DNA from 2 places in the Paenibacillus aurantiacus genome. Region 2 is predicted to be linked to the other one. Evidence: riboswitches for the same ligand, from Rfam matches in the RefSeq annotation. Region 2 holds a riboswitch; the other holds the start of a gene.
The links. A riboswitch is a leader RNA that binds a small molecule or an ion and turns the genes downstream of it on or off. The one in region 2 is predicted to bind FMN.

Region 1 (4,416 bases), on a different contig from region 2:
GTCAACGTATTTGCCCAGCACATCGCCTTCGATATTGATCACGCTGCCAGGCTGCTTCAACTGAAGCGCGGTCTCTCGCAGCGTATGCGGAATGATCGAGACGGAAAATTCGGAATCGCTCCGGTCGATAACCGTTAAACTGATACCGTCTAGCGTGACAGAGCCTTGCCCGATCACATACCGCATGAGCGACGTGTCATGAGGCTGAATCGTGAACACGACGGCATTCGCGTCCGGCGTGCGTGCGACGATCGTACCCGTACCGTCGACGTGTCCCTGCACGATATGGCCCCCGAAGCGGCCGCCCGCCTGCATCGCTCGTTCCAGATTGAGCCGCTCGCCTGGCCTCATGTCCTTCAAATTCGTATGGCGGTAAGTCTGCGGCATGACATCCACCGTAAAGGAGGCGGCATCGAAGTCCGTTACGGTCAAGCAAACCCCGTTCACAGCGATGCTGTCGCCGTCCTTCACGTCACCCAGCACGCGCGCCGCTTCTATTGTAAGCTTCATCGCTTCGCCCTGCTTGTAGGTCCGCTTCAGCGTGCCCACTTCTTCAATCAATCCCGTAAACAATTTTCTCCTCCTCCCGCTTCCACCAGCGATGACAGCAACTGCCGGTCAGGCGTACACCGGATAACCGGTCAGGCAATAATCGTCGCCGACCTGCTCCATCGTCACGCCGCGCAGGCCGATTGCTTCGCTCATCCGCTCAAAGCCGCCGAAGGAGAACGCTTCCGGCGCGCGTTCGCCGCCGATGATCTTCGGCGCGATGAACAGCATGACCTTATCGATCAAGCCTCGCTCCAGCATGGCGCCGTTCAGCTTGCCTCCGCCTTCCAGCAAGATCGACCCGATCTCCAGTTCGCCCAATCGGGTCATCGCCAGCTCCAAGTCAACCTGCTCGCCGCTGCCGCACGCCAGAACTCGCGCTCCAGCCGCTTCCAGCTCAGCACGGCGCCGTTCGTCGGCACCTTCAACGGTCACGATGATAACGGGCACTTCTTTGTTGTGAAACAAGCGGGACGTCACGGGCAGCCGAAGCTTCGAATCGACAATTATACGGGCCGGATGCACGGCAGGCACGCTTAGCCTTGTCGTCAGTTCCGGATCGTCGGCCAGCGCAGTCTGCACGCCGACCATGATGCCCATATGCTGATGCCGGAGCGTATGTACCTGTTCACGGGAGGCCGAACCGCTGACGTAGCGGCTGTCTCCGGTCTTCGCGGCGATCTTCCCGTCGAGCGTCATCGCCGTCTTGAGCGTCACGAACGGCTTGCGCGTCGTAATGAATTTGTTGAATTTCTCGTTCATCCGCTCCGATGCGTCGCCGAGCAGACCAACCTCGACCTCGATCCCCGCCTCCTGCAGACGCTTCACGCCGCGGCCGGCCACCATCGGATTCGGATCCGTGCAAGCAACGACGACACGGGACACCTTAGCCTCGATGAGCCGCTCGCAGCATGGAGGCGTCTTGCCATGGTGACTGCATGGCTCGAGAGTCACGTAAGCGGTGGCGCCTTCCGCTTGTTCGCCAGCCATCCGCAGCGCATGCACTTCAGCGTGACCTTCGCCGCGCTTCAGATGGGCGCCAAGTCCGACAATGCGGCCTTCCTTGACGATAACGCAGCCAACGACCGGGTTGATATCGGTCTGGCCGCTTGCTTTCGCCGCCATATCCAGAGCGAGCTGCATATAGTATGCGTCATTTAACACGATCGACAAAATAAAAACACCCCTATCCGCATGAAGCCGACGGGGTGATGGGAGATACACTAGGAAACAGCACAAGGACGCGCTCAAATAAAACCCAAGACAACGTGAAAAAAAGAACAAGTCAAAAGGTTATATTCATGAACGGTATACGCTGCCGCCTCCTTCTCCCATCCAGACTATACTGTCGGTCCCGGAATCTCACCGGGTCCACCGTTCATGCGCCGCCGCTCTCGCAAGTCGAGAAGCGCCGTGCATGGACGGGTCACGGACTGACAAGATCGACCTCGGCTCGCACTCGTCATGCGTGGCCGAATCCGTCTTGATCACCGCCGGTTGGGAATTTCACCCTGCCCCGAAGGTAAGCTGCAATACTTTGACAAAATGTTACCACTCCCCCTGAAAAAAAGCAACCAGCTTTCATTTCCGCAGCAATAGGCAGATCAGCTTACGCATGGCAGCCCGCTGAAGTCCGCCAAAAAGCAAAAACGCCCGGTTGCCAGCAGGCGCCCGAGCATCGATTATTCAACTCTGTCTGCTCACTTGTAACCTGGCAGATAGTGGTTCTGGTTCTCCAGCTTCGGCAAAATGTCCATCGACTCAATATGCGCCTTTGTCTCCGGCGTGCCGATCTTGTAGATGTAGGCGTAGAGCATCTCCAAATGCTCGCTGAACCGGTCCGTCGCCGGATCGCGCTCGGCGGACTTGTACGGAATGACCGCCCGCACGTGCGTCAGTTGGTCGTCCTTGTCTTCGACGTCCAGCAGCGTCTCCAGCTCGCGCAATTCCTCCTCGTTCGCATAGACCGTCAGCTGTTCAGCGATCGACGGTTCCTTACCGATCGTGCGCGCAGAGACGGATACGTAATACTGTTCTCGTTCCATGAGGCGGCTCCCCCTTCAACCATTCGCTATTCCCGGCGTCGGGCGCGTTCACTGACTTACCTGCACCGGGATTCGTTAGTTGTTAATACACGGACGAGCTTCCCGCGAAACAGAAAAATCCCCCAGGCGGCCAGTGCCGCTTCGGGGGACGAACGAAAGCTTGCGATTATACTTCCACGATTTCGACTTTCTCCATCTTCACGCCATTTTTGAACGTGTCCACGTGCTCCATGCCTTTAGCTACTTTACCGAAGACGGTGTGTCCGCCGTCCAGGTGAGGCTGAGGCTGGTAACAGATGTAGAACTGGCTGCCGCCTGTGTTACGGCCGGCATGCGCCATCGCGAGCGTGCCGCGCTCATGCTTGTTCGGGTTGATTTCGCAGTTGATCGTGTAACCTGGGCCGCCTGTGCCCATGCCGTCCGGGCAGCCGCCTTGCGCGACGAAGCCTGGAATGACGCGGTGGAACGTAAGACCGTTGTAGAAGCCGCTATTCGCGAGCTTCTCGAAATTTGCTACTGTATTAGGCGCGTCTTGATCGAACAGATCCAGGACGACTTCCGCCCCGTCCGCCATCGTAATTTTCGCTTGTTTTGCCATTGAAATCCACCCTTTCGGTTGTATAAACATTGCCATTATAGCAGAAAGCGTCCCCGATAAAAAGCTTGTCCCCCGGCGATCGCCGCATGAAGCGGCTGAAAGCACCGGGGGACGGCCCGTGAATTATTGAACAGCGGACACTTTCTTCATGCGCGCAGGCAAAATATCGTTGCCCACAATGTCGTCGAGCGACTCGCGCTTGACGACCAGATCCGAATGACCGTCCTTCACGAAGACGACGCTCGGACGGCGAATCCGATTGTAGTTGCTCGCCATCGAATAGTTATAGGCGCCGGTGCACAGCACCGCGAGCAGATCGCCCGTGTGCGGCTTCGCCAGCTGGCAGTCGATGATCAGCTTGTCGCCGCTCTCGCAGCATTTGCCCGCGACAGTTACAGTCTCATCAGCCACTTCACCGGCCCGGTTGGCGATGACAGCCTCGTACTTGGACTCGTACAGCGCCGGGCGCGGGTTGTCGGTCATGCCGCCGTCGACGGCGATGTATTTGCGCACGCCGGGAATATCTTTGCTTGTCCCGATCGTATACAGCGTCGTACCAGCGTCCCCAACGATGCTGCGGCCAGGCTCTACCCAAATTTCCGGAATCGGATAGCTCGCCCCGCCGAAGTTGTCCTTGATCGCGCTGGTGATCGCTTGGACGTAAGTCGCAACCGGCAGCGGCGTATCGCCTTCCACATACCGGATACCGAAGCCCCCGCCCAGATTGATAACCGGGAACGTGACATTCAGCTCATCGCGCACGAGCAGCGCGAACTGCGCCACTTTGCTCGCGGCCACCTCGAAGCCGTCGACTTCGAAGATCTGGGATCCGATATGGGAATGAACGCCGAGCAGCTCCAGATTCGGCAGGCCATTCGCCTCGCGCACCGCGCGGAAAGCGGCGCCGCTTTCAACGTCGAAACCGAACTTGGAATCCTGCTGGCCGGTCGAGATATACTCGTGCGTGTGCGCTTCCACCCCTGGTGTCACGCGAAGCAGAACATTCACCTTCAGACCTTTGTCGCCAGCTAGCGCGTTCAAGAGGGCAAGCTCATCGAAGTTGTCAACGACGAAACAGCCGATCTGTGCATCCAGCGCCATATTGATCTCGTCCGGCGTCTTGTTGTTGCCGTGGAAATGGATGCGCTGCGCCGGGAATCCCGCCTTCAGCGCGGTGTACAGCTCGCCGTCGGAGACGACATCCAGCGACAGTCCTTCCTGCTC
Region 2 (4,416 bases):
CTCGATCGGCAACACGGCAATCGGGGAGGCGTGGCACCGCATCCAATCCGGGCGGACGGATGTCATTCTGGCCGGCGGCTCGGAAGCGGCGATATCCGAGATCGCTGCGGCGAGCTTCGCCAAAGCGACCGCGTTGTCGACAAGGAACGACGCGCCGGAACGCGCGAGCCGGCCGTTCGATGCCGGCCGGGACGGGTTCGTGCTCGGCGAAGGCGCGGCGATTCTCGTGCTGGAATCGTTGACGCACGCCCGGGCCCGCGGGGCGCGGATTCTCGCCGAAGTCATCGGTTACGGGGCAAGCTCCGACGCCTATCACATGGTCGCCACCCATCCGGAAGGGGATGGCGCGTACCGCGCAATGCGCGAAGCGATTCGGGAAGCGGGCATCCGGCCGGACGAGGTGGACGTCATCAGCGCGCATGCGACGAGCACGGAGCTCGGCGATCGTTCCGAGACGGCGGCGATTAAGCGATTGTTCGGCGAATATGCTTACCGGATTCCTGTGACCGCGAACAAATCAATGACCGGTCACATGCTCGGCGCGGCGGGGGGAGCAGAGGCGATCGCACTCATTCAGAGCCTGCGGACGGGCATCATCCCGCCGACGATCAACCAGGAGACGCCGGATCCCGAATGCGATCTGGACGTCGTGCCGAACGAGGCGCGCCGGGCGGAATTGCGTATCGGAATGTCGAATTCGTTCGGTTTCGGCGGGCATAACGCCGTCATTGTGCTGAAGCGCTGGGAAGACGAATAAAGAAGTAGGAGGCGGGCGCCGCATACAGAGGCGTCCGCCTTGCCGTTCGCCTGAACTAGCCAATTACAAGCATCCTTCGCGACATCTGCACATAATTTCACTCGTTTGGGTATGAAACTACAAGCCTCCGCCATATTTATCTACATCCATGTTATCGGCCCGACATAGCGCAGCTGCGATAGTGAGCCGGATAAGCGAAGGAGGAGAACTATGCGTTATGACTGCGCGATTGTCGGCGGCGGACCGGCCGGGTTGAATGCCGCTCTCGTGCTCGGACGCGCCAGAAGGGAAGTGCTGCTGCTAGACGACGCTAAGCCCCGCAACCGTGTAACGCGCGCCTCCCATGGTTTCGTCACCCGGGATGGCGTGCAGCCGGCCGAGTTCCGAAGACTAGCGCACGAGGAGCTTGCCCGTTATCCATCCGTCTCCGCGGCACGTGAGAAGGTAACCCGTGTTACCCGCACCGAAGCGGGATTCACGCTGGATACGTCAGCCGGGTCGTCATATGAAGCGAGGCGCATCTTGCTCGCGACGGGGCTGCGGGAAGCGTTCCCGGATATCGCGGGTTTCCGGGACTTCTATGGCAGCAGCCTGTTCAACTGCCCGTACTGCGACGGCTGGGAGCTGCGCGACAAGCGTCTTGTGCTCGTCTCCGAGAGCGCGGGCGCGTTCCATACGGCCAAGCTGCTCCATAATTGGAGCAAAGATCTGATTGTCTGCACGAATTGGCAGACGAATCTGTCAGCTGAACAGCAAATCCTGCTTCACCGCAAAGGCATCATCGTCTATACGAAACCGATTGCCGCATTCGAAGGGAAGGACGGACAGCTAGAGGGAATCCGATTCAAAGACGGAACGACGATCCCGCGGGAAGGCGGTTTCGTGACGCCGCAGTTCGCGCAGAAGAGCACATTCGGCGAGCAGCTTGGCTGCGACTTGAATGCGTATGGCGCGATTATAACCGATGCGTTCGGACGAACGAATGTCAAAGGCGTCTATGCAGCTGGCGATTCGACGGTCGTCTCGCCTTCACAGCTGGTAATCGCAGCGGCAGAGGGCAGCAGGGCCGCGATGGGCGTGAACGCCGATTTAACGGAAGAAGAATTCGAAGCGGAATAACCGGATATCCAATTCACACTGCTGCACTCTGAATTATAGGCTAGACATTTTGCAAACAAAGTAATAAACTATAGAAAGTGAAGTGAAAGTCCAAAATCTAATATCGATCTTCGGGGTAGGGTGCAATTCCCGACCGGCGGTAACTTTCACATGGAGGAAAGAAGCCCGCGACTCCTCTTCCCGATCACGGGCGGGGGACTGATTTGGTGCGAATCCAAGGCCGACGGTATAGTCCGGATGGTAGAAGATCAGCTGTAAATCTGCGGGGTACTCGTCTATACTCAGCAGGTTTATTTGACTGGCCCCGTTACTGCGTTCGAAGCGCAGCAACGGGGCCTTCTTCCTTCATGTCCCTGGATCCAGAAGGGGTAATTATTCATGAGTACCGCATCCGTAACACCAGTTCTAAGGACCAGGCGCGGCTTGCCCGCGTTCTGGCTCGTCGTCATCGGCGCCGCCCTGTGGGGCGTCGATCCGCTGTTCCGCATTCTGCTGCTGGATCACTTAACTTCTACGCAGATCGTCCTGCTCGAGCATGTGATTCTGTTCGTCTTCGCCGCGCCGGTTCTCTGGAGCCGCCGCAGCGAGCTTGCCGGACTTCGGATGACGCACGTCGGCGCCTTGCTCTTCATCTCGTGGGGCGGGTCGGCGATCGCTACGATCCTATTCACGAAGGGCCTTGCCAGCGGTGATTTGAACGCCGTACTGCTGCTCCAGAAGCTTCAGCCGCTGTTCGCGATCGTGCTCGCGCGCTGGCTGCTGAAGGAGCATCTGCCGCGCATGTTCGGGCTGCTATTCGTGCTCGCGCTGCTTGGAACGTACCTCCTGACCTTCGGATTCTCCATTCCGCGCAGCGGCGCATCCGACTTCATTCAGATCGGTAGTCTGTTCTCGATCGGCGCCGCGCTTCTGTGGGGCGGATCGACCGTAATGGGCCGCTACATGCTGGGCAAAGCATCGTACGAAACGGTCACCTCGCTTCGCTTCATGCTGGCGCTGCCGCTGCTGCTCGTCTTGACCATGACCCAGAGCCACGGATGGACGCTCCCGGCTGAAGGACGCGACACCGCGCTTCTCGTCATTAATTTGGCGCTTTCGGCGCTGCTGCCTGGACTATTCAGCATGCTGCTCTACTACAAAGGACTTAGCGCGATAAAAGCTTCCTACGCTACATTGGCGGAGCTTAGCTTTCCGATGGTGGGGGTCATTATTAATTGGGTCGTCTTCGACCAAATGATTTCTTTCCCGCAAATGATCGGCTTCATGCTAATCTGGACAACGTTGTTCGCCATTTCCTGGCAGCAGGACGATCCGGGTAAACCGTCGCCGACGCCATAAACTGTACGTATTGACGAAAAGAGCGCGCCTTGCGAGAGGCGGCTCTTTCGTCGTCTATACGGAGATGGATCAAATTCGATTACCCGCGCGGAATCATTATTTGGTAAGATAGTGAAACGCACAGTATCAAGACAAGCAGCGGGGAGGAATGGCCATGCAGGCGTTACATACGGCATCTTTCGCATTCGAGCTTGAGCAGGATTTGACGATTCGGGGCGAGGTTCGCGTGACCGGCGGGGAAAGCCGCAGACCGGTCGTGCTGCTTGTCCACGGTTTTAAAGGCTTCAAGGATTGGGGGTTCTTCCCGTATGCCGCCGAGCAGCTGGCGCGAAGCGGGTTCGCGGCCGTGACGTTCAATTTCAGCTGCAATGGGGTCGGCCGCTCCGATTTCGACGAACTCCATAAATTCGGACGCAATACATATAGCCGCGAACAATCGGATCTGTCCGAGCTGCTGGATCGTTTGCGCGCCGGGGAGCTCCCGCTCGCGGATCGGATGGACGCCGGAAGGCTCGCGCTGATCGGTCATAGCCGCGGCGGCGGCAACAGCTTGATATTCGCCGCCAGCCAGCCGGATGCAATTCGTGCGGTCGTGAGCTGGAACGGGATATCCGATGTGAATCTGTTCGGGGACGAATTCCGGGAGCAAGTGCTGCGCGAGGGGCTCGGCTATGTCGAGAATGCGCGTACGAAGCAGCACATGCCGATAACGGCAGCGTTCTTCGAGGATTTGGATCGGAATCGGGAACGCTTCGATATTACGACCGCGATCGCGGAATTACCTATGCCGGTGCTGACGGTTCAGGGGGATCAGGACGCGCGGCGGCTTGTCCTTGGACAGGAACGGCTGCAGCAGGCGGCCCCTCGGCAGCGGCATATGCGCATTGAAGGCGCGAACCACACCTTCGGCGCGGTTCATCCGTTCACCGGCACGACTTTCCATCTTGAGCGAGCGCTCGGATTGACGATTGGTTTTCTGACCGAACACTTGCGGCATTCTCATTAAATCAAGCAACAGGAGCGAGGAATATGATTCGATTTGGCATTATTGGCACGAACACGATTACGGAGAAATTCGTCAAGGCGGCGAGATTGGCGGATGGGGTGGAGATTGCCGCGGTCTATTCGCGCACCGAAGCACGGGCAGACGAATACGCGGATAAGCTCGGCATCGAGCACCGGTTCACGTCCTTGGAGGAGAT

Region 1: linked by a shared signal. The riboswitch ahead of ribD (bifunctional diaminohydroxyphosphoribosylaminopyrimidine deaminase/5-amino-6-(5-phosphoribosylamino)uracil reductase RibD) and the one ahead of ACFFSY_RS24165 (DMT family transporter) in region 2 are both predicted to bind FMN.

Annotation. Positions count from the first base shown of each region.
Region 1 covers NZ_JBHMDO010000010.1:29,727-34,142, forward strand. The annotation lists gene ribE (riboflavin synthase) at 1-573, opposite strand, end outside; gene ribD (bifunctional diaminohydroxyphosphoribosylaminopyrimidine deaminase/5-amino-6-(5-phosphoribosylamino)uracil reductase RibD) at 619-1,692, opposite strand; FMN riboswitch at 1,869-2,077, opposite strand; gene ACFFSY_RS05040 (hypothetical protein) at 2,250-2,594, opposite strand; gene ACFFSY_RS05045 (peptidylprolyl isomerase) at 2,761-3,192, opposite strand; gene lysA (diaminopimelate decarboxylase) at 3,316-4,416, opposite strand, start outside.
Region 2 covers NZ_JBHMDO010000039.1:61,929-66,344, reverse strand. The annotation lists gene fabF (beta-ketoacyl-ACP synthase II) at 1-757, shown strand, start outside; gene ACFFSY_RS24170 (NAD(P)/FAD-dependent oxidoreductase) at 968-1,876, shown strand; FMN riboswitch at 1,979-2,129, shown strand; gene ACFFSY_RS24165 (DMT family transporter) at 2,255-3,214, shown strand; gene ACFFSY_RS24160 (alpha/beta hydrolase family protein) at 3,369-4,220, shown strand; gene ACFFSY_RS24155 (Gfo/Idh/MocA family protein) at 4,244-4,416, shown strand, end outside.